One region of the Cellulosimicrobium sp. 22598 genome, then DNA from elsewhere that is predicted to be linked to it. Evidence: predicted binding sites of a transcription regulator. Region 1 holds the regulator's gene; each other region holds the start of a gene.
The links. The regulator Rex, encoded in region 1, represses fermentation and respiration genes when NADH is low (regulators of the CRP and FNR family bind a similar motif). The targets are predictions, from matches to a motif close to CTTGTGAANNNNTTCACAAG.

Region 1 (9,417 bases):
GAGACGGACGCGCCCGCGCCCGCGAGCACCTCCGCGCCGGGCGCCTTCGCGTCGGCCCGTGCCTCGGCCCGCTCGTCGTCCGCGCGGCCCGCGAGCCGCGCGAGGTCGATCGCGAACGCGACGAGCGCGACGGTCAGGGCAGTCGCAGCGGCCCAGACGAGGTCCTGGCTCAGCTCGGCTACGGTCATCGGTCAGCCTTTCGTGCGCGGTCGCGCGGTCGGGTCCTGTGCGGGACGCGCGGTGGAGCGGGTGCGGTCGGCCGGTGCGCGTCCCGACGACGTGGTGAGGTCACCCTCACCCGATGGTGCCACGCCCGGGAGCGCGGCGAGAAGCGAGTCCACCTCGCCCTGGAGCCCGGCGTCGTCCCCGCGGGCGAGACCCGCGACGGCGACGACGGTGCGCTCGCGCGGGCCGTCGTCCCCGTCACCGGGGACCTCCTCGCGCCACGCGCGCACCCACACGCGGCGGCGCGGGGTGAACAGCGAGACGGCGAGCCCCGTGAGCGCGCCGAGCGCGAACACGAGCACCCACGTGAGCGACGGGTCGTGGCGCAGGTCGAGCGCGACGTAGCGCGGCAGCGAGTCGAACGTGATCGTGCCGAGGCCGTCGGGCAGGTCGACCGTCTCGCCCGGGGCGACGAGCAGCTTCACGCGCTCGCCGTCCGCGTCGACCGACGGCGTGAGGTCGTCCGTGTCGAGGCGGTAGACGTTCTGCGGCAGGCCCTCGTCGAGACCGAGGTCGCCCCGGTAGACCTCGAGCACGAGGAGCGGGTTGATCGGCTGCGGGTACACCGACTCCGCGGTCTCGCCGTCCTCGCTGAGCTGGGCCGTCGGCAGGAAGTACCCGACGAGCCCGATCTGGTCGAGGCCGGACGACACGTCGGGCACCTTGATGACGCCGCGCGAGGTGTACATCGTGTCCTCGGGCAGGAACGGCACGCGGCCCGAGAACGCCACCTCGCCGTCGGCGTCGTGCACCGTGACCTCGGGCGCGAACCCGTTGCCCTGGAGGTAGATCTTGGCGCCGCCGGCGGTGAGCGGGTGGTTGACCTTGATGGTCTCCTCGTGGGACTCGCCGTCGGGGTCGCGCACGGTGACCGTCGCCGTGAAGTCGCGCGATTGCGCGAACGCGACCGCGTCCTGGGCGAACTCCGACTCGAACGCGTCGAGCGTCATCGAGAACGGCACGAGCGACGACGGCCGGAACCACGCGCCGTTCTCGAACGTGTCGTAGTCGACGACCGCGTTGGCGAACCCGCGGCCCTCGGTGACGATCGCCTGGCCGCGGTAGTGCAGGAGCTGGCCCGTCGCGACGGCGACGAGGAGACCGACGAGCGACAGGTGGAACAGCAGGTTGCCCGTCTCGCGCACGTAGCCCCGCTCGGCGGACACCGTGCGCGCGGCGGGTCGCGCCGCGGCGCGACCGCGCGCGGGGGCGGCCTCCTCGGCGCCCGTGTCGACGCGGAACGTCGGCAGCCGGCGCAGGCGGCCGCGCAGGTGGCTGCTCGCCGCCGCGACGACCTCGTCCGGCGAGGCGTCGGTGACGGCGCGCGCCTGCGCGGGGAAGCGGTCGAAGCGCCGCGGCGTGCGCGGGGGCCGCGTGCGCAGCGCCTGCCAGTGCGCCTTCGTGCGCGGCAGGATGCAGCCGACGAGCGAGACGAACAGCAGGATGTAGATCGCGGAGAACCACACCGAGGCGTAGACGTCGAAGAAGCCGAGCCGGTCGAGCCACTCCCCCGTCGTCGGGTTCTCCTGCAGGTACCGCAGCACGGCCGCCGGGTCCTGGGGGCGCTGCGGCAGGACGGAGCCGGGCACCGCTGCGACCGCGAGCAGCATGAGGAGCATGAGCGCGACGCGCATGCTCGTGAGCTGCCGCCACGTCCAGCGCAGCGTGCCGCGCCACCCGAGCCTCGGGAGCGCCGGGCCGCCGTCGCCTCCCGCGCCGCCCCCGCCACCCGACGGCGTCCGGTCACCCGGGCCGTCGCCCGCGGAGAACGCGTCGTCGATGCCCTCGGGGCGGTAGCCCGTCGGCGTCGGACGCTCTTCTGATCTCTCGGCCTGGCCGGTCCGCTCGGTCATCTCACACCACCGTCACGTAGCCGTCGATCCAGCCCTGCATGGTCGTCGTCCACGTCGTCCACAGGCCCGTGACCAGCGCGAGGCCGATGAGCACGAGCAGCCCGCCGCCGATCCGCATGATCGCGAGGCGGTGCCGGCGCAGGAAGCCGAGCATGCGCTGCGAGCTCTGGAGCCCGAGCGCGATGAGCAGGAACGGCACGCCGAGACCGAGGCAGTAGGCGACCCCGAGGACCGCGCCACGGCCCGCCGAGGCCTCGTTCAGCGACAGCGACTGCACGGCGACGAGCGTCGGACCGAGGCACGGCGTCCAGCCGAGCCCGAACACGATGCCGAGCAGCGGCGCTCCCCACAGCCCCGCCTGAGGGCTCAGGTGCAGGCGCCGCTCGCGCTGGAGGAACGGGACCGCCCCCATGAAGGCGAGCCCCATGAGGATGACGACCACGCCCAGGACGCGCGTGATGACGTCCTCCCACCGGACCAGGTGCACGCCGATCGCGCCGGCGGCGACCATCAGCGCGACGAACACGAGCGTGAAGCCGGCGACGAAGAGCCCGACGCCCGCGAGGACGCGGCCGCGGCTCGGCGCCGCGACCCGCGTGGCCGTCGTCGTCCCTCCGGACGCGCCACGCCCGCTCCCGGCGTTCGCCGCGGCCATGCCCGAGACGTACCCGACGTAGCCGGGCACGAGCGGCAGCACGCACGGCGAGGCGAAGGAGACGAGCCCCGCCAGGATCGCCACCGGGACCGCCAGCAGCATCGACCCGCTCCAGACCGTCGCGGCGAACGTGTCGCCGACGCTCGTCGCGGCGGCGGGGAGCGCGGTGGCCGGGACGGTGGCGGCGAGGGACGCGAGGGTGACCACGGTCAGCCGGCCGCCTCGTCCTCGGCGAGCACGTCGTCGACGAGCGCGTTCAGGGTCGAGCCCTCGGCGAGCCCGATGACGCGTGCCGCGACGCGGCCCTCGCGGTCGAGCACGACCGTCGACGGGACCGCCTGGAGCGGCACCGTGCCGGAGAGCGCCGCGACGACCTCCCCGCTGCGGTCGTCGATCGACGGGTACGGCACCTCGAACCGGCGCTGGAACGCCTGCGCGGCCCCGGCCTCGTCCGTCGTGTTGATGCCGAGCACCTGCACGCCGTCGTCGGCGCGGTCGTTCGCGAGGGCCACGAGGTCGGGCGCCTCGGCGCGGCACGGCGCGCACGCGGCGTACCAGGTGTTGAGCACGACGACGTCGCCCAGCCAGGCGCTCGTGTCGACCGGCTCGCCCTCGTAGTCGGTGCCGGTGAGCGCGACGACGTCGCCCCGCTCGCCCGCGTCCCAGGTGCGGACCGAGCCGTCGCCGGAGACGTAGCCCTGCCCCACGACGTCCGTCGTCGCGCCGGAGTCCTGGGCGCACGCCGCGAGGCCGAGCGTCGCGGCGAGCACGACGCCCGCGGTCAGCACGCGGCGGACGGGCGGGAGGGCGCGCGCGGCACGCGCGCGCGAGCTGGCGGTCACAGCGGCATCACGGGAGGCACCCTGCCCGGGGTTCCTGGACGCCACCTGGGAGACGTGACCTCCGCCACTCCCGAACGGGACGGTTCGGGCGTCCGGACGGCGACGACTGCGCGAGACATGACCGACGTCACGCCCCCGCGACGGTCGCGGCGCCCGGGAGGAGGTCGGCGACCGGCTCGGAGTAGTGCAGGCCGACGAGGCGGTCGTCCTCGAAGTGCAGCGACGTGAGCGACGCGAGCGAGCACTGCCGCTTGCGCGGGTCGTGCCACAGGCGGCGGTTCTCGAAGCTCAGGCGCGTGAGCCACACGGGGAGCTGGTGGCTCACGAGGAGCGCCTCGTGGCCCGCGGCCTTGTCCCGGGCGTCGGCGACCGCGGCGCGCATGCGCGCGACCTGCTCGGTGTACGGCTCGCCCCAGGACGGCCGGAACGGGTTCCACAGGAAGCGCCAGTGCTGCGGGTGGCGCAGCGACCCGTCCCCGACGCCGAAGGTCATGCCCTCGAAGTGGTTCGCGGCCTCGATGAGCCGGTCGTCGGTGCCGAGCTCGAGCCCGAACGCCTCGGCGGCGGGCGTGGCCGTCTCCTGGGCGCGCTGGAGCGGCGACGCGACGACGACGGCGAGGTCCGCGCGGGGGCGGGACGCGCCGTCGGGCCCGGGCTCGCCCGCGAGGTGCGCGGCGACGCGGCGGGCCATCTCGTGGCCTCGCTCGGAGAGGTGGTAGCCGGGGATGCGGCCGTAGAGGACGCCGTCGGGGTTGTGGACCTCGCCGTGGCGCAGGAGGTGGACGATGGTGGAGACCATGCGCACCAGTGTCCCGCACTCCCGGCCCTGACCGGCACCCGCGGGCCGGCGGCTCCCGGAGCGACCCGGGTCAGGAGTCGCGGTCGGCCTTGCACGCCTCGGCGACGGCCGCCATCGCCTCGCCGAGCGCCCGGAACTGCTCCGGCGTGAGCACGTCGACCATGAACCGGCGCACGGCGGCCACGTGGGCCGGAGCCGACGCCACGAGGACGCGGTAGCCCTCGGTCGTCATCTCGCAGTTGACCCCGCGGCGGTCGCCCGTGCTCGCCGAGCGCCGGACCAGGCCGCGTGCCTCCATGCGCGCCACGGTGTGGGTCACGCGGCTGCGGGACCGGGCGAGCCCGTCGGCGAGGGCGGACATCCGCAGCGTGTGGTCCGGGCTCTCCGAGAGCCGCACCAGCAGCTCGTACTCGTTGAGCGACACGTCCGACCGCTCCTCGTGGTCGCGCCCCAGCGACTCGATGAAGCGCACGGTCCCGTCGAGGTAGGCGCGCCACAGGCGCTGCTGCTCGGCGTCGAGCCAGCGCGGCTCCTCGCTCGCGGCCGCGGTGGTCCCGCGGGCGGTCGTCGTCAGCTGGTGGTCGACGTCGTTGCTGGTCATGGGTCCTCGGGCGCTGGCGGACGGGGGCGGGTTCAGGGGTGGAACCTCGCCGAACATTGTTCCACCTCACCGGGAATAGACGGATCACCCCCTGCTGTTGATACGCTCGTGCGAAGTTGAACCTTCAACCAAGTTCGGTCCCCCGGGACCCTCGACCCCTTCAGGAGCACCCATGGCCACGCCGCTGCCCGCCGGGCTCAACGCCGGTACCTACGCCCTCGACTCGTCCCACTCGCAGGCGGCCTTCACGGTCCGCCACGCCGGCATCTCCAAGGTGCGCGGCACGCTCGCCATCACGGCCGGCACCATCACCGTGGGCGACGACCTCGAGTCGACCTCCGTGACCGCCGAGCTCGACGCCGCGTCCGTGAGCACGGGCGACGCGAACCGCGACAACCACCTGCGCAGCGCGGACTTCTGGGACGCCGAGAACAAGCCGACGTGGACCTTCGCGTCGACCAGCATCTCCGGCGACGGCGACGACTTCGTCGTGGCGGGCGACCTGACCATCAACGGCGTGACCAAGCCGGTCGAGCTCGAGACCGAGTTCGCGGGCACCGCGACCGACCCGTTCGGCAACGCGCGCGCCGGGTTCGAGGCGACCACGGAGATCTCCCGCAAGGAGTTCGGCCTCACCTGGAACGCCGCGCTCGAGACCGGCGGCGTGCTCGTGGGCGACAAGATCAAGATCGCCCTCGACGTCTCGGCCATCAAGCAGGCCTGACGACCGGCTCCCGGGACACTCTTCCCCGGTACCGTTCCCCGAAACACTGCACCCCCGGCAGGGGTGCCGCCCCGAGGGGCCGCGTGCGCGAGCACGCGGCCCCTCGTCGTTCAGCGGTCCTGCGCCTCGGCGAGCGCGCGCGCCTGGGAGTGGAACGCGAGGATCTGCAGCTCGCTGCCGACGTCCACGCCGCGCACGTCGACGTCCGCGGGCACCTGCAGCGCACGCGGCGCGAAGTTGAGGATCTCCCGCACGCCCGCCGCCACGACCCGGTCCGCGACGGACTGCGCGTGCGCCGCCGGCGTCGCGAGGACCACGATCGACACCTTCTCCCGCGCCACGACCTCCTCCAGCGCGTCGACGTGCTCGACGACGAGGCCCGCCGCCCGCGTGCCCACGACCTCCGGCGACGCGTCGAGGAGCGCCGCGACGTGGAAGCCCCGCTGCTCGTACCCCGAGTAGTTCGCGAGCGCGTGCCCCAGGTTGCCGATCCCGACGATCGCGATGCGGTGCTCGTCCACGAGCCCCAGCGCCTCGGTGATGTACTGCGCGAGCGAGTCCACGTCGTAGCCCACGCCGCGCGTGCCGAACGAGCCCAGGAACGACAGGTCCTTGCGGAGCTGCGCCGGACCGACGCCGGAGAGCTCGGCGAGCTCGACCGACGACGTCGTCGCGACGCCCCGCGCCACCAGGTCGCGCAGCGCCCGCAGGTAGGACGGGAGCCGCGCCACCGTCGCGCTCGGGATACCCGGCGCCGTCACCTCACCGACTACCTGCTCAGCCACCCGTCACCCCGTCGTCCTGGGACCGTCCTCGTCGACGGTCGCGCTCCACCGGGAGGAATCATCCCAGGTCCGCGCGCGCCGTCGAAATCCGACCCACCGCGCGGGCGAGCCGGCGGGCGTCCACGCGCCAGAACCCCTGCTGCACGCCGCCGACCGTCACGACCGGGACGTACTCGCCGTACTGCTCGCGCAGCGCCGGGTCCGCGTCCGGCGCGTCCACGTCCACCTCCGCCCACGCGACGCCCGCCTCGGCGCACACCGCCGCGACGACGGCGCGCGCGTCGTCGCACAGGTGGCACCCCGCTCGGCCGTAGAGGAGGACGGGAGGGGCCGGCGCGTCGGAGGTGCTCACGCCTCCCAGGGTACGAGGACGCGGCCCCGGGCCGAGCGCGGGACCGCCTAGAGTGGGGACATGGCGACGTCTTCCGGTCCGGGCCCCGTCCCGACCCCCGGGTCGACCGCCTCCGAGGCCGCGCCCGACGCCGGCCGCACACCCCCCGCACCCGCGCACCGCACCGCCGCGTTCTTCGACGTGGACAACACGATCATCCGCGGCGCGTCGTCGTTCCACCTCGCCCGCGCGCTCTACCAGCGGGAGTTCTTCTCGACGCTCGACATCGTGCGCTTCGCCGTGCACCAGGCGCGCTACCTCCTGTTCGGCGAGAACAAGCAGCAGATCGACCGCATCCGGTCCCGCGCGCTCGCCCTCATCGCGGGTCGCTCCGTCGCCGAGGTCACCGCGATCGGCGAGGAGGTCTACGACACCGTCCTCTCGCTGCGCATCTACCCCGGTACGCGCCGCCTGCTCGACGAGCACCTCGCCGCCGGTCACCAGGTGTGGCTCGTCTCCGCGACCCCCGTCGAGATCGGCGAGCTCATCGCGCGCCGCCTCGGCACGACCGGCGCCCTCGGCACCGTCGCCGAGCACGAGGACGGCTTCTACACCGGCCGCCTCGTGGGCGACATGATGCACGGCCGCGCCAAGGCCGCCGGGGTGCGCGCCCTGGCCGAGCGCGAGGACATCGACCTCGACGCGTCCTACGCCTACGGCGACTCGCTCAACGACGTGACGATGATGGAGGCCGTGGGGCACCCGTGCCCCATCAACCCCGACGCGCGGCTGCGCCGGCACGCGCAGGACGTCGGCTGGCCCATCCGCGAGTTCCGCGGCCGACGCCGTCGCGTCGCCCGCAGCAGCGTCCGCACCGCGAGCTGGGCCGGCGCCGCCTGGGCCGCCGCCCTCGTCCTGCGCTCCGTCCGCCGCGCCGTCGACCGCCGCATCTCGCGCCTCTGACCACCCCGCTCCCCCGAGCCGGCGCCCTCGCCCCCGCCCCCGCGAGAGAGAACCCTGGTCCCGCGAGGTAGAGGCCTGGTAGGCCAGGGCTCCACCTCGCGTGATCGTCCGAGACGCGTCGAGCCCGGTCCCTCGGGAGGGGCCGGGCTCGACGGCGGGTCGGCGCGTCAGGACGCGCGCGACGTCACTTCTTGTTGCGACGCTGGTGACGCGTCTTGCGAAGCAGCTTGCGGTGCTTCTTCTTGGCCATGCGCTTGCGGCGCTTCTTGATGACGGAGCCCATACGGTCCTCGCAATGCTCGAGCGGCGTGTCGGTCGGCGACCGGTCGACCGGCCGCGTGTGGTCCACGGTTGATCGGGGCGCCCGGCGACCACGAGGGCGCCGCGAGCCGACCAACACGAGAGAAATCCGCCCCCTAGACTACCCGCTCGCGCTCGTGCCCCGGTACGCCGCCCGGCGCGCGGACCTGCACGACGCCCCGGGCATCCCGGGGGACGACCGCCTCAGTCGAAGTGCGGGTCGAGGCCGAGCAGCGGGAAGACGGCGCGGCGCGTGGCCGCGACGGCGCGGTCGACGTCGTCGTCGGGGTCGTAGCCGCTGCTCCAGCGGCGCACGTCGACGGGCGGGCCGAAGGCGAGCGGGGCGTCGAACCCGGCGACCTCGGCGACGCGGGCGCGCCACTCCTCGGGCAGCGGCTCGCCCGCCGTCACCGGCCGGTGCACGACCTCCCCCACGACCGCCGTCCACACGAGCGGCACGACGCGCGCGATCGCGTACCCGCCGCCGCCGAGCGCGAGCCAGCGTCCGCCGGTGAGCTCGTGCGCGAGGTCGTGCACCTGGGCGAGCGCCGTGCGCTGGGCGTCGACGGAGACGTCGAGGTCGGAGAGCGGGTCCTCGCCGTGCGCGTCGCACCCGTGCTGGGTGACGAGGACCTCGGGCCGGAACGCCCGCAGCACCGGCGGCACGACGGCGTCGACGGCGCGCAGCCAGCGCGCGCCGTCCGTGCGGCGGGGCAGCCCGACGTTGACCGCCGTGCCCTCGGCGCCCGCGCCCCCGACGTCGGTCGGGTGCCCGGTACCGGGAAAGAGCGTCGTGCCGCTCTGGTGGACGGACACGGTGAGGACGCGCGGGTCGTCCCAGAACGCCTCCTCCACGCCGTCGCCGTGGTGGGCGTCGAGGTCGACGTACGCGACGCGCGCGACGCCGTCGTCCAGGAGGCGCCGGATCGCGACGGCCGCGTCGTTGTAGACGCAGAAGCCCGACGCCGCGCCCGCCTTCGCGTGGTGCATGCCCCCCGCGACGTTCACCGCGTGCCCGACGCGCCCCGCGGCGATCTCCCCCGCCGCCTCGTAGGAGCCCGCGACGATCCGGGCCGCGGCCTCGTGCATCCCCGGGAAGACCGGGTCGTCCTCGGTGCCGAGACCGCGGGCCGGGTCGGGGGTCCCGTGCTCCGACGCCGCGCGCACGGCCGCGACGTACGCCGGCTCGTGCACGAGGCCGAGGACGTCGTCGCTCGCGGGCTCCGGCCCGACGACGCGAGGCGCACCCTGAGGCGCACCGTCGCCGTCGAGCAGGCCCAGCGCGCGCACCAGGCCCATCGTCAGGTCGAGCCGGGCCGGGGACATGGGGTGCCCGGGA
Region 2 (9,417 bases), on a different contig from region 1:
CGACGTGGGCGCTGCACGTGCTCGGTCTCCAGCGAGCCCTCCCGGACGCGCGGTTCACCGCGTTCACCGACGCCGTCCCGACGCTGCGCGCCGTCAAGGACGCGCAGGAGGTCGAGCGCCTCGCCGCGGCGGGCGCCGCCGCCGACGCCGCCTTCGGCCAGATCCGCGAGGTCGCGTTCGCGGGCCGGCGCGAGCGGGAGGTCGCCGCCGACCTCGACCGGTTCCTGCGCGAGCACGGGCACGAGCAGGTCGACTTCACGCTCGTGTGCGCGGGACCGAACGGCGCCGACCCGCACCACGACGCGGGCGACCGGGTCATCGAGCCGGGCGACCTCGTCGTGCTCGACTTCGGCGGGCTCCGCGACGGCTACGGCTCGGACACGACGCGCACGGTCCTCGTCGACGGTGGCACCGACGACGCGCTCGCCGCGCAGCAGCGCGAGGTCTACGACGTCGTCCGCCGCGCCCAGCAGGCAGGGGTCGACGCCGTACGACCCGGCGCGACGTGCCAGGACGTCGACCGCGCGGCGCGCGCCGTCATCACCGACGCGGGCTACGGCGAGTTCTTCGTGCACCGTACGGGGCACGGCATCGGCACCACGACCCACGAGCCGCCGTACATGGTGGAGGGCGAGGACCGGCCGATCGAGCCCGGCATGTGCTTCTCCGTCGAACCGGGCATCTACCTGCCCGGACGGTTCGGCGTGCGGATCGAGGACATCGTCGTCGCGTTCCCGCCGGACGTGCCCGACGGCGCACGCCGCCTCAACACCTCGACGCACGACCTCCAGACCGTCCGGTGAGGGACCCGGCGCGCTGGCCCGCCGACAACGCGGCCCAGAGCGGGCGGCCCGTGCGCGACCTGTGCCGCCGGGTCCTCGACCTCGCAGGTCCGGGCGACGGGCGCCTCGCGCTCGACCTGGGCTGCGGGGCGGGCGTCGAGACGGCCGCGATGCTCGACGCCGGGTGGCGCGTCGTCGCGCTCGACCCGGCCCCGGGGACCGGCGACCTGGTGCGTGCGGTCGTCGGGCCGGGCGACCGCGGTCGGCTCGCCGTGCACGAGGCCGGCTTCGCGGACGTCTCCAGCCTGGTCCGCCCCGCGGCCGTGCAGCTCGTCCACGCGAGCTACGCGCTCCCGCACGTGCCGCGAGCGGTGTTCGACGACGCGTGGCGGCAGGTCCGCGCCGCGCTCTCCCCGGGCGGGTGGCTCGCCGTCGACCTGTTCGGCGACCGCGACTCGTGGGTCGGCGCGCAGGACGAGACCTTCCTGTCGCGCGCCGAGGTGGACGACCTCCTCGCCGGGCTGGACGTCGTCGTGCTCGACGAGGTCGAGGAGGACGGCGAGGCGTTCAGCGGGCCGAAGCACTGGCACACGTACGCCGTGGTCGCCCGAGCACCGGGCTGAACGTGCACGCTCAGGCGGCGGCGTCCGCGGTCGTGCGCACCTTCTCGTTGCGGATGCCGACCCAGCTCAGCACGCCGCCGAGGACGAGCAGCGCCGCCGTGACGACGAGCGAGCGGTGGAAGCCGTCGAGATCGAGCACGCCGCCGACGATCACGCCCGCGAACGCGATGACGACCAGGCCCGCGACGCGGGACACCGCGTTGTTCACCGCCGAGCCGATCCCGGCGTCCCCTGCGGGGATCGAGCCGAGGATGGCGGACGTGAGCGGGGCCACGGTCATCGCGAGGCCGAGGCCGAAGAGCACGAGGCCCGGCAGGACCTGGGTGACGTAGACGGCGTCGTCGGTCGTCGTGAGCAGCAGCAGATAGCCGGCCCCGCCGACGATCGGCCCGACCGTCATGAACAGGCGCGGGCCGTACCGGCCCGCGAGCGCCCCGAACCGCGTGGACAGCGCGAGGAGCACGAGGGTCACCGGGAGCTGGGCGAGGCCGGCGGCCGTCGCGCTGTACCCGCCGACCTGCTGGAGGAACAGCGTGACGACGAACCCGCCGAAGTAGAGCGCCCCGTAGATGGCCGCCGTCGCGAGGTTGCCCCACGCGAAGTTGCGCACGCGGAACAGGCGCGGCGGGAGCATGGGGTCGGGGGCGCGACGCTCCCACCCGACGAACACCACGAGGCACGCGACCCCGACGACGCACGGCCCCCACACCACCGGGCTCGCCCACCCGAACCGGCCCTGCTCGATGAGCGCGAACACGGTGCCGGCGAGCCCGACGGCGGCGAGCGTCGCCCCGGCGACGTCGATGCGCCGTCGCCCGTCTGGGCCACCCGCGGCCCCCGGCTCCTCCGCCGCGGACCGCGGGACGCCGCGCAGCAGCCACAGCGTCACCGCGACGGGGAGCACGTTGATCCAGAACACCCAGCGCCACGAGATGGTGTCGATGAGGATCCCGCCGAGCAGGGGGCCGACGAGCGACGCGGTGCTGGTCCACGCGGTCCAGGAGCCGATCGCGCGGGACTGCCGCTCGCCGTCGAACGTCGAGATGATCATGGCGAGCGAGCTCGGCACGAGCAGCGCACCCGCGACGCCCTGGAGCCCGCGCGCGACGACGAGGAACAGCCCGTCGGGGGCGAGCGCGCACGCGACCGACGTCACCGCGAAGCCGACGAGGCCGATCGCCATGACGCGGCGCCGGCCGTGGACGTCGGACAGGGAGCCCGCCAGGAGGATGAGCGCGCCGAGCGTGATCATGTACGCGTCGACGGCCCACTGCTGCAGCGCGAGGCCCGTGACCGGCCCGGTCGTCAGCTCGGCGGAGATCGCGGGCAGCGCGACGTTGACCACCGAGCCGTCCAGGAACGACACGAACGACGCGAGGACCGCGACCACCAGCACCCGCTGCTGCACCGTCACCGACCCACCGTACGACTCGACTCTCATGCCGTCCCGGCCGAGGCGACCGGCACGGCGTGACGTGCGGTGCTGCGCACGGCGGCCGGCTCGCCACCATACCTAGAGGTAGGTATGGTGGCGGCCATGACGACGACCGACGCCCGCGCGCGCCTCGTCGCCGCCGCGCAGGAGCTGTTCTGGGCCCAGGGCGTCGGCGCGACCAGCCCGCGCGAGGTCCTCGCCGCGAGCGGCGTGGGCCAGGGCAGCCTGTACCACCACTTCCCCACCAAGCACGACCTCGCCGCGGCGGCCGTCCACGCCACGACGGCCGCCGGGCTCGACGCGGCGCACCGCGACCTCGACGCCGACGGGACCGCCGTCGAGCGCCTCGTCCGCTACCTCGAACGGCCGCGGCCCGCGCTCGCCGGGTGCAAGGTCGGGCGCCTCGTGAGCGACCAGGCCGTCATGGACGACGCCACGCTGGCGGCAGAGGTCCGGACCTACTTCCGCGGGCTCGTCGACCTGGCCGCCGCCGTCCTGGCGGAGGACGGGCTGCCCGACGACGCCGCCCGCGACCGCGCGCTGGCGGCCGTCGCGATCGTGCAGGGCGGGTACGTCCTGGCGCGCGCCCTCGACGACCCCGACGCGATGACCGCCGCCGCGCGGGGCTTCGTCGCGCTGCTCGACCCCCGCCCCGCAGACCCGTTGGAGGACGCATGACCGACACCCCCGACCGCCCGTCCCTGCGCGAGCGCCTGCGCGCGCTCCCGGTGTTCGGCGACGACCTGCCCGGCCTCGACGTCGACGCAGCACCGGACGAGCCGAGCACCCTCTTCGTCCGCTGGCTCGAGGAGGCGATCGACGCGCGCCTGCCCGCACCGCACGCCGCGACCCTCTCGACCGCCGACGCGAGCGGCCGGGTCGACGCCCGGACGCTGATCCTCAAGGACGTCGACGGCGACGGCTGGGTCTTCGCCACCCGCGCCGACTCGCCCAAGGGCCTGGCGCTCGCGCAGAACCCGAACGCCGCACTGACGTTCTTCTGGCGCGAGCACGGCCGCCAGGTGCGGGTGCGCGGTCCGGTGGTCCCGCTCGGCTCCGACGCGTCCGCCGCCGACTTCCTCGCGCGCTCCGACGCCTCCCGCGCGACCGCGCTCGCGGGACCGCAGAGCGACCCGCTCGCGTCGCAGGACGCGTACCGGACCGCGTGGGACGCGGCGCTCGCACGGGTCCGCAGCGAGCCCGGCCTCGTCCTCGACGCGTGGACCGCGTACGCCCTGGAGCCCACGAGCGTCGAGTTCTGGGCGTCCTCGCCCGAGGGCCAGACCCGCCTCCGCTACGCCGCCGCCGCGGACACCCGGACCGCAGCACCCCCCACCTGGACGAAGGAGCTCCTGTGGCCCTGACCGGAACCAGCCCGCTCGCCCTCCCCGACGTCGAGGACGCGCGCCACGACGCACGGTCCGCGCTCGCCGCCGTCACCGCCGCGACGCGCACCCTCGGCGACGACGGCCTCGCCGGCCCCTCGACCCTTCCCGGCTGGTCGCGCAGCCACGTGCTCGCGCACGTCACGGCGATCGGCGAGGCCATGGCCCGACAGGCGGAGCACGCCGCCCGCGGCGCGCTCGTCGAGGTGTACGACGGCGGAGCCGCCGGCCGCGAGGCCGGCATCCAGGCGGGCGCGCGCCGGTCCGTCGCCGCGCACGTCGTCGCGCTCGAGACGCTCGCCGAACGCCTCGACGCCGCGTGGCCGGGGCCCGGGTCGTCCGGGTGGGACGCCCCCGTGACTTACCGCGACGGGGCCGTCGCCGACGCGCTCGTCGCATGGTGGCGCGAGGTCCGCATCCACGCCGTGGACCTCGACGCCGGGATCGGCCTCGACACGTGGCCGCGCTCCCTCGACCTCCACCTCCTCGACTTCCTCGGGGTCCGGCTCACGGACGACGTCACGGTCGAGCTCGCGAGCGAGCCCACCGCGCTCGGGGTGGGTCCGGGCGGCCTCCGCCTCGCCGAACCCGGGGTTCCTCCCGACTCCGAGACCCCCCCGGGGACCGACCCCGGGTTCGACGCGCGAGCCGGTGTCGTCGTCCGGGGTCGCCTCACCGACGTCGCCGCCTGGCTCGCGGGCCGCACCGCCGACGCCGAACCCCTCGCCTTCCGCTCCGGCGAACCGGTCGCCCTCCCCGAGATCGGCCCCTGGCCCTCCCCGTACTCGCCGCCGCAATAGACCCGCGGCGGGGTTCGGCGCGCGGCCGAGTCTCGGGCGCGAGCCGAACCCGCGCTCAGCCGTCGAGCCTCTGAGCCCTCCGCGACCTGCTCTCCCTCGGCGGACGGGGGTCCCGGGGTGCGGGTGAGACGTCCGGCCTGTGCCGGTCGGGACGTTCGTCCCGCGAAAGTGTGACGCACGCCCGTGACGGAACCCACACTTAGTGCACTCTTTCACAAGCGTAGAATCGGAGCGTGTCGAGTCGAGCGAGCAACCCCGCAAGCAGCGCAGACCAGATCGACGTAGCACTCATCGGCGGTGGCATCATGAGCGCCACGCTGGGAGCCCTCCTCAAGGTCCTGGAGCCTTCCTGGACCGTGCGCATCTACGAGCGTCTGGACGCTGTGGCGCAGGAGTCGTCGAACCCGTGGAACAACGCCGGGACCGGCCATGCCGCCCTGTGCGAGCTGAACTACACGCCGGAGAAGGCGGACGGCTCGATCGACATCACCAAGGCGGTGAAGATCAACGAGCAGTTCGAGGTGTCGCGCGAGTTCTGGCACCACCTGCTCACCACCGGCGCGCTCCCCCAGCCCGCGAGCTTCATCTCCCGCACGCCGCACATGACCTTCGTGCGCGGCGCGGAGAACGTCGACTACCTGCGCCGCCGGTTCGAGACGCTGCGCCGGCACCCGCTCTTCAGCGAGCTCGAGTTCAGCGACGACCCGGCCGTGATCGCCGAGTGGGCCCCGCTCCTCGTCGCGGAGCGCGACGGCGACGAGCCGGTCGCGGCGACGCGCGCGACGAGCGGCACGGACGTCGACTTCGGCGCCCTCACGCAGCAGCTCGTCGACTACCTCGTCTCGCAGGGCACGCAGCTCTACCTCGAGCACGAGGTGAAGAACCTCAAGAAGACCAAGGACGGCCGCTGGCGCCTGACGGTCAAGGACCGCTCGTGGAACGCCCCGAAGCGCCGCTCGACGGTCGAGGCGCGGTTCGTGTTCGTCGGCGCAGGCGGTGGCGCCCTGCCGCTGCTCCAGGCCGCGGGCATCCCCGAGGCCAAGGGCTACGGCGGCTTCCCCATCAGCGGCGAGTTCCTGCGCACCGACAGCCCCGAGCTCGTCGCGCAGCACCAGGCCAAGGTGTACGGCAAGGCCGACGTCGGCTCCCCGCCCATGTCCGTCCCGCACCTGGACACGCGCGTCGTCGACGGCAAGACCTACCTGATGTTCGGCCCCTATGCCGGGTTCAGCCCCAAGTACCTCAAGAAGGGCAAGTACCTCGGGCTGTTCACGTCGCTGCGCCTGCACAACCTCGGCTCGATGGTCGGTGCGGGCCTGAAGAACCTCGACCTCACCCAGTACCTGGTCGGCCAGCTCCTGGCGAGCCCGGAGACCAAGTTCACGGCGCTCCAGGGCTTCATGCCGACGGCGCACCCCAAGGACTGGGAGACCATCACCGCCGGCCAGCGCGTGCAGGTGATCAAGAGGGACAAGGACGGCAAGGGCGTCCTCGAGTTCGGCACCGAGGTCATCGCCGCCGGCGACGGCTCCATCGCGGGCCTGCTCGGGGCCTCGCCGGGCGCGTCGACCGCGGTCCCCGCGATGATCGACCTGCTGGAGCGCTGCTTCCCCGCGCGTTTCACCAAGTGGCGCCCCGAGCTCGCGACGATGGTCCCGAGCCTCGGCCACGCCCCCTGGGAGGCCGAGGAGCTCGAGGGTCTCGACCAGCTCACCGGCGGCGCGGACGTCGACGCGGTCGGCTCGCGCGCCTGACCAGGATCTGACGCCCCTCCCCCACGACGGCCCGGACCTCCACGAGGTCCGGGCCGTCGCGTCTCTGTCGCCACGTCTCTGTCGCCCCCTCTCTGTCGCGGCGTCTCTGCAGCCGCCTCCTTGCCGTCCTGGCCGTCTCGCGTCCGTCGTCGTGCGTCCGACGCGGGCACCGACCGCGTCAGCGCGGGAGCGGCACGCGCCGCGCCGCGCTCGGCGGACGCCGGTTCGACGTCGGCGGCTCGGCGAGCGTCGCCGACGCCTGCGCCGGGGCACCCCGCACGCCGTCGCGCACGGCAGGGTTCGGGACGACGCGCCGCAGGACGAGCTCGGCCGCGACCTCGTGCGGGTCGACGTGCGCGCCCTGCGCGTCAGGGCGCGAGGCCGCCGCCCGCAGGTCGGCGTCGAGGCGCTGCGCGTCGCGGTCCGGGCGCTCGCCGTCGACCGACCGGTCGCCCCAGGCGCCGGCACCGGGCCACGCGCCGTCGGACCCCGCGGGGAACCACGGTCGCGCGGGGTCCTCGCGCCGCACCGCGAGCGCCGCGACGGTCGGGCCGCCGACGAGGAGAAGAACCACCACACCCCAGATGATGTCCATGCCCCCACCCTTCCGCCGGTCGGCTCCGCCGACGAGTGGCAGGACTGACACCTCTCGACAAGATCCCGCCACGGGCGTAGCGTGCCGTGCATGGTGCACTCCGTCGCTGCCGTCGTGTGCGACGGCCTGGCCCCGTTCGAGTTCGGCGTCGTGTGCGAGGTGTTCGGCCTCGACCGGAGCGAGGACGGCGTCCCGCCGTTCGACTTCCGCGTGTGCGGCCCGGTCGCCGGGTCGCCCGTCCGCACGTCGGTCGGCGCGCAGGTCGTCCCCGACCACGGGCTCGACGCCACGGACGACGCCGACCTCGTCATCGTCCCGGCGATCCGCATCGGCTCGCACTACCCGCCCGAGGTGCTGGACGCGGTCCGACGCGCGTCGGAGCGCGGCGCGCTGCTGCTGAGCGTGTGCTCCGGGGTGTTCGTGCTCGCCGCGGCCGGCGTGATCGAGGGGCGGCGCGTCACGACCCACTGGATGCACGCCGACGAGCTGCGTCGCCGGTACCCGAGCCTGGACATCGACCCGGACGTGCTGTTCGTCGACGACGGCAACCTCGTGACGAGCGCCGGGACCGCAGCGGGGATCGACGCGTGCCTGCACCTCGTGCGGCGCGAGCTCGGGGCCAAGGTCGCGAACACGATCGCGCGGCGCATGGTCGTGGCGCCCCAGCGCGAGGGCGGTCAGCGCCAGTTCATCGAGCGCCCGGTCCCGGAGTGCGAGGAGGACTCGTTCGCCGAGCTGCTGGAGTGGATGACCGAGCACCTCGACGAGCCGCTCACGGTGCGCGACCTGGCGCGCCGGGCCCACACGTCGGAGCGGACGTTCGCGCGCTCGTTCGTCGCCCAGACGGGCACGACGCCGCTCGCGTGGCTGACGTCGCAGCGCGTCGCGCACGCGCAGTCGCTGCTCGAGGAGTCGTCGCTCGACCTCGAGGAGGTCGCGCGGCGCTGCGGGTTCGGGTCGGCGGCGCTCCTGCGCCACCACTTCCGGCGCGCGGTCGGCATCACGCCGACGGAGTACCGCCAGACGTTCCGCTTCGCCGCCTGACGACGACGCCGCCCGTCCGGCTCCTGCGCGAGTTCTTCACGTGACGCGCTCGCGTGCGCAACCTACGGTCCCGTAGGGTGGGGGTCATCTGCAGCACGAGCACCCGCTCACCTCCGCGGCTGGGAAGTCGACACCGACACCCTGCGAGGCCGCACATGACCTCTGCCGCAGTGCGCCCGGGCTTCCGGGCCACCCGTCCCCGCACCGACGAGCCGGGCGCCGTCACCAGCACGTACAGCGCGCTGTCGCGCACCGTGCGCGACGCCGGCCTGCTCCACCGGACGCACGGCTACTACCTGTGGACCCTCGCCGTGCTGACGCTCGCGCTCGGCGGCGCCGTCGCCGGGTTCGTCCTCCTCGGCGACTCGTGGTTCCAGCTCCTGATCGCCGGGGCGCTCGGCCTGGTCTTCACCCAGTTCGCGTTCGTCGCCCACGAGGCGTCGCACCGGCAGGTCTTCGCGTCCGGCCCGGCGAACGACCGCCTGGGTCGCATCCTCGCGAACGGCGTGGTGGGGATCAGCCACTCGTGGTGGATGAACAAGCACACGCGCCACCACGCGAACCCCAACCAGCGCGGCAAGGACCCGGACATCGCCCCGGACGTCGTCGTCTTCCTCGACGAGGACGCCGCCGCCGCGAAGGGCTTCCGCTCGGTGATCAACCGCTACCAGGGGTGGCTGTTCTTCCCGCTCCTCACGCTCGAGGGCCTCAACCTGCACGTCCAGGCGTACCGCTCGCTCCTCGCGGGTGGCCGGACGCGCGGCAACGTCCGCGACCGGGTCCGCGAGCTCGTCATCCTCACGCTGCGCCTGTCGCTCTACGTGGGGGCGATCTTCTGGTTCCTGCCGCTCGGCATGGCGTTCGCGTTCCTCGGCGTGCAGCTCGCCGTGTTCGGCGTCTACATGGGGGCGTCGTTCGCGCCCAACCACAAGGGCATGGCGATCATCCCCGAGAACGCGAAGATCGACTTCCTGTCCAAGCAGGTCCTCACGTCGCGCA
Region 3 (9,417 bases), on a different contig from region 1:
GGCGCGCGCGAGCAGGAGCACGTCGAGGTCGCGGGGCACCGAGGCCGCGGCGTGCTCCGCGGGGACGCGGTCGAGCGCGCCGAACAGCAGGAGGACGGCGGCCCCACGGGCGTCGGCGCGCAGGGCGCCGACGGCGTGCCGCCACGGCTCGGGCCAGGCGCCCCCGTCGCGCGCGAGCGCGGCGAGCTGCTCGCGCGCGGCCGGGCGCGAGCCCGCCGGGTCGGCGGTCACCAGCTCACCGGGAGCGGGCGGCCCTCCTCGTAGCCCGCGGCGGACTGGATCCCGACGACGGCGCGGTCGGCGAACTCCGCGAGGCTCGACGCGCCCGCGTAGGTCGCGGAGCTGCGCAGCCCCGACGTGATCTGGTCGAGGAGGTCCTCGACGCCCGGGCGCTGCGGGTCGAGGAACATGCGCCCCGAGCTGATGCCCTCCTCGTAGAGCGCCTTGCGCGCACGCTCGAACGGCGACCCGCCCGCGGTGCGCGCCGCGACCGCCCGCGCCGACGCCATGCCGAAGCTCTCCTTGTAGAGCCGACCCGTCCCGTCGTCGTGCAGGTCGCCGGGGGACTCGTACGTCCCCGCGAACCACGAGCCGATCATCACCTGCGAGGCACCCGCGGCGAGCGCGAGGGCGACGTCGCGCGGGTGGCGCACGCCGCCGTCGGCCCAGACGTGCTTGCCGAGCTCGCGCGCCGCGGCGGCGCACTCCAGGACGGCGGAGAACTGCGGGCGCCCCACGGCGGTCATCATGCGCGTCGTGCACATCGCGCCCGGGCCGACGCCCACCTTGACGATGTCGGCGCCCGCGGCGACGAGGTCGCGCACGCCGTCCGCGGTCACGACGTTGCCCGCGACCACGGGGACGTCCGGGCCGACGGAGCGCACGGCGTCGAGCGCCTGGAGCATCTTGGCCTGGTGGCCGTGCGCCGTGTCGACGACGAGCACGTCGACGCCGGCCGCCAGGAGCTCCTTGGCCTTGGCGGCGACGTCGCCGTTGATCCCGACGGCGGCTCCGACGCGCAGGCGGCCCGCTGCGTCGAGCGCGGGTGCGTAGACGGACGAGCGCAGCGCGCCCTTGCGCGTGAGGACGCCGACGAGCGCCCCGTCGCGCGTCACGGGCGCGACCTTGAGGCGCGCGCTGTGGAGCTGCTCGTAGGCCGCCTCGAGCCCGGCGCGACCGCCGTCGAGGACGGACGCGTCGAGGACGAGGGGGTCGGTGGTCATGACCTGGTGGACCTGGGTGAAGCGGTCGACGTCGGCGCAGTCGGCCTCCGTCACCACGCCCACGGGCCGGCCGTCGTCCACGACGACCGCCGCGCCGTGCGAGCGCTTGCCGATGAGGGTGAGCGCCGTGTGCACGGTGTCGTGCGGGCCCACGACCACGGGCGTCTCGATGACGGGGTCCTTGGACTTCACGTCGGCGACCACGTCGGCGACGACGTCGGTCGGCACGTCCTGCGGGATGATCGCGACGCCTCCGCGGCGCGAGACCGTCTCCGCCATGCGTCGGCCCGCGACGGCGGTCATGTTCGCGACGACGACGGGGATCGTGGTCCCCGTCCCGTCGGCGGAGGAGAGGTCGACGTCGAAGCGCGAGGCGACCTCGGAACGCGACGGGACGAGGAAGACGTCGCCGTACGTGAGGTCGGTCGCGGGGGACTGGCCGGGCAGGAAGCGCATGCCCCCATCCTACGAGGTCGGAGCCCGTCGTTGTCCGCAGTGCGGAAGTGAGATTCCACGAACGGGTGGTCCGTGCGTCGGGCGCCGGAGTGTGCGTCAATGGCGTGAAGGTCCCGTCGCCCCGCGCACCGCTGCGCAGGTCACCTGCCCGGACGGCCTAGAGTTGTCGGGCTGGTCGCACGGGAACGGAACGGAGCATCTGCATGAGCCTGCTTGGCACGATCACCTCGCCCGAGGACGTGCAACGGCTGACCCTCGAGCAGACGCGGGAGCTCGCCGGCGAGATCCGTGCGTTCCTCGTCGACTCGGTCTCGCGCACCGGCGGGCACCTCGGTCCGAACCTCGGGGTCGTCGAGCTGACGATAGCGATGCACCGCGTGTTCTCGTCGCCGACCGACACGTTCGTGTTCGACACGGGCCACCAGTCCTACGTGCACAAGCTCCTCACCGGGCGCCAGGACTTCTCCGCGCTGCGCAAGCAGGGCGGCCTGTCCGGCTACCCGTCGCGCGCCGAGTCCGACCACGACGTCGTCGAGAACTCGCACGCGTCGACCGCGCTCTCCTGGGGTGACGGCATCGCGAAGGCGAACGTCGTGCGCGGCCTCACCGACCGGCACGTCGTCGCGGTCATCGGCGACGGCGCCCTCACGGGCGGCATGGCCTGGGAGGCGCTGAACAACATCGCCGAGAGCCAGGACCGGCGCCTCGTCGTCGTGGTGAACGACAACGGCCGCTCCTACTCGCCGACCATCGGCGGGCTCGCGCACCACCTGTCGACGCTGCGCACCACGCACGGCTACGAGAGCTTCCTGCAGTGGGGCAAGCGCACCCTCAACCGGTCCGGCGCCCCGGGTCGGTTCGCGTACGAGTGGCTGCACGGCCTGAAGAAGGGCCTCAAGGACGTCGTCGCCCCGCAGGGCATGTTCGAGGACCTCGGCATCAAGTACGTCGGTCCCGTCGACGGGCACGACGTCGAGGCGATGGAGCACGCGCTGCGCCGGGCCAAGGCGTACGGGGCGCCCGTGATCGTGCACGCGATCACCGAGAAGGGCCGCGGCTACACGCCCGCCGAGCAGGACGTCGCCGACCGCTTCCACGCCGTCGGGAAGATCCACCCCGAGACCGGGCTCCCGGTCGCGCCGTCGCGCTTCGGCTGGACGAGCGTCTTCGCGGACGAGATCGTCCAGATCGGCCGCCGCCGCTCCGACGTCGTCGCGATCACGGCGGCCATGCTCGAGCCGGTGGGCCTCAAGCCGTTCGCGCAGGCCTTCCCCGAGCGCACGTTCGACGTCGGGATCGCCGAGCAGCACGCCGCGACGTCCGCCGCGGGCATGGCGTTCGCGGGCCTGCACCCCGTCGTCGCCGTCTACGCGACGTTCCTCAACCGCGCGTTCGACCAGGTCCTCATGGACGTGGCGCTGCACAAGGCCGGCGTGACGTTCGTGCTCGACCGCGCCGGGATCACGGGCGACGACGGCGCGAGCCACAACGGCATGTGGGACATGGCGATGCTGCGCATCGTGCCCGGCCTGCGGCTCGCCGCGCCGCGCGACGAGGAGACGCTGCGGACGGCGCTGCGCGAGGCCGTGGACGTGGACGACGCCCCGACGGTCGTGCGCTACCCGAAGGGAGCGCTCGGGGACGCGCTGCCCGCTGTCGACACGGTGGACGGCGTGGACCTGCTCGCCGTGCCGGACGACGCGCCGAAGATCGCTCCTCAGGGTGCGGCCCCCCGCGCCCGGGTCCTGATCGTCGGCCCCGGGTCCATGGCGCGTGTCGCGCTCGACGCGGCGCAGACGCTCACGGCCCACGGCGTCGACGTCACCGTCGCGTCCCCCACGTGGGTCCTGCCGATGCCGAGCGCGCTCGTCAAGCTCGCCGGCGAGCACGACCTCGTCGTGAGCGTCGAGGACGGCGTCGCCGACGGCGGCGTGGGCGCGCTCCTCGCGCAGCGCTCGCTCGAGGGCGGCGTCCGCACGCCCGTGCACGCGCTCGGCCTGCCCGCGCAGTTCCTCGACCACGCGACCCGGGACCAGGTGGCCTCGGCGTACCGGCTCACGCCGGCCGACGTCGCGCGCGACGTGCTGGACGCGCTCGCGGCACTCACCCGCGGCTGAGTCGTCGGAGCGAGGGCGCTCGTCGCGGACGCCTCGGCGGTGCGGGGGTCGTCCGGGCTAGGGTCCAGGCGTGATCTGGCTCCTCGACCTCGACAACACGCTCGTCGGCCGCGACGACGCCTTCGCCGCCTGGGCGGCCGCCGCCGTCGCCCACGCCGGTCGTGACGCGTCCGACCTCGCGGCGATCGTCGCGGCCGACCGGGGCGGGTTCGCCGTCAAGACCGACGTGGCGCGCGTCATCGTCGACCGTCTCGGCTGGGACGAGGACCTGCCCGCCGCGGTCGACCGCTTCCGCGCCGGCATCCTCGACCACGTGCGCGCGTACGACGGCGTGCTCGACCTGCTCGACGCCCTGCGCGCCGACGGCGACCTGGTGGTCGTGGTGACGAACGGGACGTCCCCCCAGCAGCGCGGCAAGCTCGCCCGCTGCGGGGTCGGGGCGCACGTCGACGCCGTCGTCGTGTCCGGCGAGGAGGGCGTCGACAAGCCCGACCCGCGGCTCCTCGAGATCGCGCTGGACCGCGTCGGTGCGACCGACGCCGACCGCGCACAGGTCTGGATGGTCGGGGACGCGGCGCACGCCGACGTCGCCGCCGGCCGGGCCGCCGGCACGCGCACCGGCTGGGTCTCCCACGGGCGCCCATGGACGGACGGGCTGCTGCCGGACGTCCTGGGGGCGACGGTGCACGACGTCGTCGCCCGCGCCCGCGCGGCGGCCCTCACCGCGCCGTAGCGCGCGCCGGGCACCCGGCCACGGGCGCCCCGGCGGGGCGTCAGGAGTGCGTGACCTCGACCGCCTGCTCGACGACCGCACGCAGGTCCCCGCCGGACGCCGCGTGCCACGCGCGCTGGCGCTGGGCGCCGTTCCCGCCGGACCAGAGGCGTCCGAGGAGCTCCGTCACGGCGTCGAGGTCGCCCGCGTCGACGAGGGCGTCCCGCACGTGCGCGACGAGCTGTCCGACGACGTCGTGCGCCGGGGCGGGACGCCAGGTGAGCGGCGAGACGAGGTCCTCCTCGAGGCCCGAGCGCCCGGCGCGCCACGACGCGGTCCGCAGGATCTCGGGGCGGAGCTCCGGGGGCGCGACGCCGTCCGCGGCCTCGCGCGCCGCGGTCTCGACGAGGCCGCGGCTGAGGGCCGCGAGGAGCGTCGCCGTGTCGGGGTCGAGGCACACGTCGGCGACGCGGATCTCGACGGTCGGGTAGCGCGACGAGAGCCGCGCGTCGAAGTAGACCATGTTCTCGTCGAGGATCGTCCCGGTCGCGACGAGGCCGTCGACCGCCGCGCGGTACGCCTCGGGCGTCCCGAACGCGCGGGTCGGGCCCGACGTCGGCCAGCGGGACCAGACCTGGGACCGGAAGCTCGCGTACCCGCTGTCCTGGCCCTGCCAGAACGGGGAGTTGGTGCTCAGCGCGAGGAGCGTGGAGAGCCACGGCCCGATGCGGTCGAGGACGGTGACCCCCTCGGCGTCGTCCGCGACGGCGACGTGCACGTGGCACCCGCTCGTGAGCTGCTCGCGCGCCGTGAGGCCGAACGCGGCGCGGGCCTCGAGATAGCGCAGGCGGGAGACGGTGGTGCCCTCGAAGGGCAGGGGCGAGGTGGAGAGCGCCGCGACCCGGGCACCGACGCGGTCCGCGGCCTCCTGGGCGCGCTGCCGTCCCGCGCGGATCTCCGTCGCGAGGTCGTCGAGCTCGCGACGCGGGTGGGTCGCGGTCTCGAGCTGCTCCTCCATGAACTCCGACTCGAGCGAGCCGGTCCCGCCGCCCTTCTCGTCGGTGCCCGACGCCTCCAGGGCCTCCGCGGCCCGGGCGACCGGATGGCCGTCGTCGCCGACGAGCAGGAACTCTTCCTCGACCCCTACGGTGCGCTTCACCCGGGCAGTCTCACACGGAAGCCGCGAGCACGTCGGGCGGGCGTGTGACGTGCGTCCGTGTCGTGCGTCACGGGCGCGTGCCGCCTCGGTCGCGCCCGGGTCCCGAGGGCTTGTGAAGGTCATCACAAGGGGTGGTCCCGACAGGGTGCGAGGGGCGAGAGAACCGCGAGATCCCGCGGTTCCTGCGGGGTCCCGCCCGGCTCGGGACCTAGGTCCCCGGACGGCCCGAAACCCCTCCGCGCGACGCCGCGTGAACCTAGCCTGGAGGTGGCGAAGGAGCCCGTCGGAACCTCGACCGAGGGCCTCCACCCGAGGCCCCCGCGAGGCCGGCGGGTCCGGCCGGCGCGCGGACCCGCGCGTCAGGCACGAGGGAGGTCCAGATGACCAGCGTTTCCGAGGCACCCGGCACGACGAGCGGCGGCCGTGCGGTGGAGGGCGGCGTCGACGCGCAGCACGACACCGCGCACGTCCCCGCGTGGGAGGGCTTCACCGACGGCCCGTGGCGCGACACGGTCGACGTGCGCGACTTCATCCAGCGCAACTACCGCCCGTACACGGGCGACGCGTCGTTCCTCGCCGGGCCCACGGAGCGCACGACGGGGATCTGGGACACGCTGTCCGCGATGTTCCCCGAGGAGCGCGAGATGGGGATCTACGACGTCGACCCCCACACGCCCGCGGGGATCACGGCGCACGCCCCGGGCTACATCGACAAGGCGCACGAGGTGATCGTCGGCCTGCAGACCGACGCCCCGCTCAAGCGCGCGATCATGCCGAACGGCGGCTGGCGCATGGTCGAGGGCGCGCTGCAGACCTACGGCTACGAGGTCGACGAGACCCTGAAGAAGGTCTTCACCGAGTACCGCAAGACGCACAACCAGGGCGTGTTCGACGTCTACCCGCCGAACGTGCGCGCGGCCCGCAGCTCGCACATCATCACGGGCCTGCCCGACGCCTACGGCCGCGGCCGGATCATCGGCGACTACCGCCGCGTCGCGCTCTACGGCGTCGACGCCCTGATCGCCGCGAAGAAGCTCGACAAGCTCGGTCTCGACACGCAGCCGTTCAGCGAGCAGGTCGTGCGCGAGCGCGAGGAGCACGCGGAGCAGATCCGTGCGCTGGGCGAGCTCAAGGAGATGGCGGCCGAGTACGGCTACGACATCTCCGGCCCCGCGACGTCGGCGCGCGAGGCCGTCCAGTGGCTCTACTTCGCCTACCTCGCCGCGGTGAAGGAGCAGAACGGCGCCGCGATGTCGCTCGGCCGCACGTCGACCTTCCTCGACGTGTTCATCGACCGCGACCTCGAGGCCGGACGCATCACGGAGTCCGAGGCGCAGGAGATCATCGACGACTTCGTCATCAAGCTGCGCATCGTGCGGTTCCTGCGCACGCCCGAGTACGACGCCCTGTTCTCCGGCGACCCGACGTGGGTCACCGAGACGATCGGCGGCATGGGCGAGGACGGGCGCCCGCTCGTCACGAAGAACTCGTTCCGGTTCCTCCAGACGCTCTACAACCTCGGCCCGGCTCCCGAGCCGAACATGACGGTCTTCTGGAGCCCGGCGCTGCCGCAGGGCTTCAAGGAATACTGCGCCCAGGTGTCGATCGACACCTCGGCCGTGCAGTACGAGTCGGACGAGCTCATCCGCCAGCACTGGGGCGACGACGCGGCGATCGCGTGCTGCGTGTCCCCGATGCGCGTCGGCAAGCAGATGCAGTTCTTCGGCGCTCGCGTGAACCTCGCCAAGACGCTGCTCTACGCGATCAACGGCGGGCGCGACGAGATCTCCGGCAAGCAGGTCTCGCCGGTGGCGGCTCCCGTCGAGGGCGACGTGCTCGACTTCGACGACGTCATGGCGAAGTTCGACGCGACGATGGACTGGCTCGCCGAGACGTACGTCGAGGCGCTCAACTGCATCCACTGGTCGCACGACAAGTACGCGTACGAGCGCATCGAGATGGCGCTGCACGACAAGGACGTGCTGCGGACCATGGCGTGCGGCATCGCGGGCCTGTCCGTCGCGGCGGACTCGCTGTCGGCGATCAAGCACGCGAAGGTCTCCGTCGTCCGCGACGAGCGCGGCCTCGTCGTCGACTACGTGACCGAGGGCGAGTACCCCACGTACGGCAACGACGACGACCGGGCCGACGCGATCGCCGTCGACCTCGTCGAGCGGTTCATGGCGAAGGTGCGCACGCACCCGACGTACCGCGACGCCGTGCCGACGCAGTCGGTCCTGACGATCACGTCGAACGTCGTGTACGGGAAGGCGACGGGCAACACGCCCGACGGCCGCCGCGCCGGCGAGCCGTTCGCCCCGGGCGCCAACCCGATGAACGGGCGCGACACGCACGGCATGCTCGCCTCGGCGCTGTCGGTGGCCAAGCTGCCGTACGACGAGGCGCAGGACGGCATCTCGCTGACCAACACGGTCGTGCCGAGCGGCCTCGGGCGCACCCAGGAGGAGCAGGTGACCAACCTCGCCGGCCTCCTGGACGCCTACATCGGGTCCGAGGGGTACCACATGAACGTCAACGTGCTGAACCGCGAGACGCTCCTGGACGCCATGGACCACCCGGAGAACTACCCGCAGCTGACGATCCGCGTGTCCGGGTACGCGGTGAACTTCGTCCGCCTCACGCGCGAGCAGCAGCTCGACGTGCTCTCGCGCACCTTCCACGGCGCGCTCTGACGAGCGCTGAGGAGCCAGCCATGACCGTCACCCTTCCCGGCCCCGCCGTCCGCCCGTCGCGCGGGTGCGGCGTCGTCGAGAGCAACCTGCCCGACGACGCCACGCGCCTCGACGTCCCGGGCGCCCCGACCTCGGCGGCCGAGCCCGCGGCGTCGGGCACGCCCGTGGGCCACGCCCGCCGGGCGGGCGCGGGCCTGGACGGGCTGACGGTCGCGGACGTGGACCGGGCCGACAAGCTCGCGGCGATGCGCGCGGGCGAGCTCGGCTCGGTCCACTCCTGGGAGCTCGTCACCGCCGTGGACGGCCCGGGGACCCGGCTCACGGTGTTCCTCAACGGCTGCCCGCTGCGGTGCCTGTACTGCCACAACCCCGACACGTTCGCGATGAAGGACGGCAGGCCCGTCACGGCGGACGAGCTCCTCGGGCGCCTCCGGCGCTACCTGCCCGTCTTCCGGGCCACCCACGGCGGGCTCACGCTCTCCGGCGGCGAGGTGCTCATGCAGCCTGCGTTCGCCGCCCGCGTGCTGCGCGGGGCCAAGGCGATGGACGTGCACACCGCGCTCGACACGTCGGGCTTCCTCGGCGCGAACGCCACCGACGCGATGCTCGACGACACGGACCTCGTGCTGCTCGACGTGAAGTCGGGCGACCCCGACACGTACACGAAGGTCACGAGCCGCGACCTCGAGCCGACCCTGTGGTTCGGGCGGCGGATCGCCGAGCGCGGGCTCACCGGCCACGCGCCCGAGGTCTGGGTGCGCTTCGTCCTCGTCCCGGGCCTCACCGACGACCCGGACAACGTCGAGAAGGTCGCCGCGTACGCGGCGTCGCTCAACGCGATCCGCCCCGGCACGGTGACACGCGTCGAGGTGCTGCCCTTCCATCAGATGGGCCGCGACAAGTGGGACGCCCTCGGGCGTACCTACGAGCTCGACGACACGCCCACGCCGTCCCCGGAGCTCACGGAGCGCGTGCGCGACCAGTTCCGCGCCCACGGCCTGACGACGTACTGACCCGACCCGCCGACGAGCGCCCGCTCGCCGAGACGTGAGAAGTG

Region 2: mqo (malate dehydrogenase (quinone)) is a predicted target of Rex. The motif match lies at 5,225-5,244, and genes of this name have one in related genera.
Region 3: pflB (formate C-acetyltransferase) is a predicted target of Rex. The motif match lies at 5,777-5,796, and genes of this name have one in related genera.

What each region holds. Positions count from the first base shown of each region.
Region 1 covers NZ_JBQEMZ010000005.1:218,161-227,577, reverse strand. The annotation lists gene ccsB (c-type cytochrome biogenesis protein CcsB) at 1-188, opposite strand, end outside; gene resB (cytochrome c biogenesis protein ResB) at 192-2,078, opposite strand; gene ACTJIY_RS07665 (cytochrome c biogenesis CcdA family protein) at 2,080-2,835, opposite strand; gene ACTJIY_RS07660 (TlpA family protein disulfide reductase) at 2,943-3,575, opposite strand; gene ACTJIY_RS07655 (histidine phosphatase family protein) at 3,703-4,374, opposite strand; gene ACTJIY_RS07650 (MarR family winged helix-turn-helix transcriptional regulator) at 4,445-4,975, opposite strand; gene ACTJIY_RS07645 (YceI family protein) at 5,148-5,699, shown strand; gene ACTJIY_RS07640 (redox-sensing transcriptional repressor Rex) at 5,810-6,484, opposite strand; gene ACTJIY_RS07635 (glutaredoxin family protein) at 6,543-6,836, opposite strand; gene ACTJIY_RS07630 (HAD family hydrolase) at 6,897-7,778, shown strand; gene ACTJIY_RS07625 (30S ribosomal protein bS22) at 7,963-8,061, opposite strand; gene ACTJIY_RS07620 (acetoin utilization protein AcuC) at 8,283-9,417, opposite strand, start outside.
Region 2 covers NZ_JBQEMZ010000016.1:83,027-92,443, reverse strand. The annotation lists gene ACTJIY_RS16500 (M24 family metallopeptidase) at 1-803, shown strand, start outside; gene ACTJIY_RS16495 (class I SAM-dependent methyltransferase) at 800-1,405, shown strand; gene ACTJIY_RS16490 (MFS transporter) at 1,416-2,819, opposite strand; gene ACTJIY_RS16485 (TetR/AcrR family transcriptional regulator) at 2,943-3,518, shown strand; gene ACTJIY_RS16480 (pyridoxine/pyridoxamine 5'-phosphate oxidase) at 3,515-4,204, shown strand; gene ACTJIY_RS16475 (maleylpyruvate isomerase family mycothiol-dependent enzyme) at 4,195-5,025, shown strand; gene mqo (malate dehydrogenase (quinone)) at 5,259-6,779, shown strand; gene ACTJIY_RS16465 (hypothetical protein) at 6,958-7,374, opposite strand; gene ACTJIY_RS16460 (helix-turn-helix domain-containing protein) at 7,465-8,418, shown strand; gene ACTJIY_RS16455 (fatty acid desaturase family protein) at 8,574-9,417, shown strand, end outside.
Region 3 covers NZ_JBQEMZ010000001.1:471,038-480,454, reverse strand. The annotation lists gene ACTJIY_RS02225 (NUDIX hydrolase) at 1-231, opposite strand, end outside; gene ACTJIY_RS02220 (GuaB1 family IMP dehydrogenase-related protein) at 228-1,679, opposite strand; gene dxs (1-deoxy-D-xylulose-5-phosphate synthase) at 1,883-3,796, shown strand; gene ACTJIY_RS02210 (HAD family hydrolase) at 3,867-4,529, shown strand; gene ACTJIY_RS02205 (carboxylate-amine ligase) at 4,570-5,667, opposite strand; gene pflB (formate C-acetyltransferase) at 6,048-8,360, shown strand; gene pflA (pyruvate formate-lyase-activating protein) at 8,381-9,373, shown strand.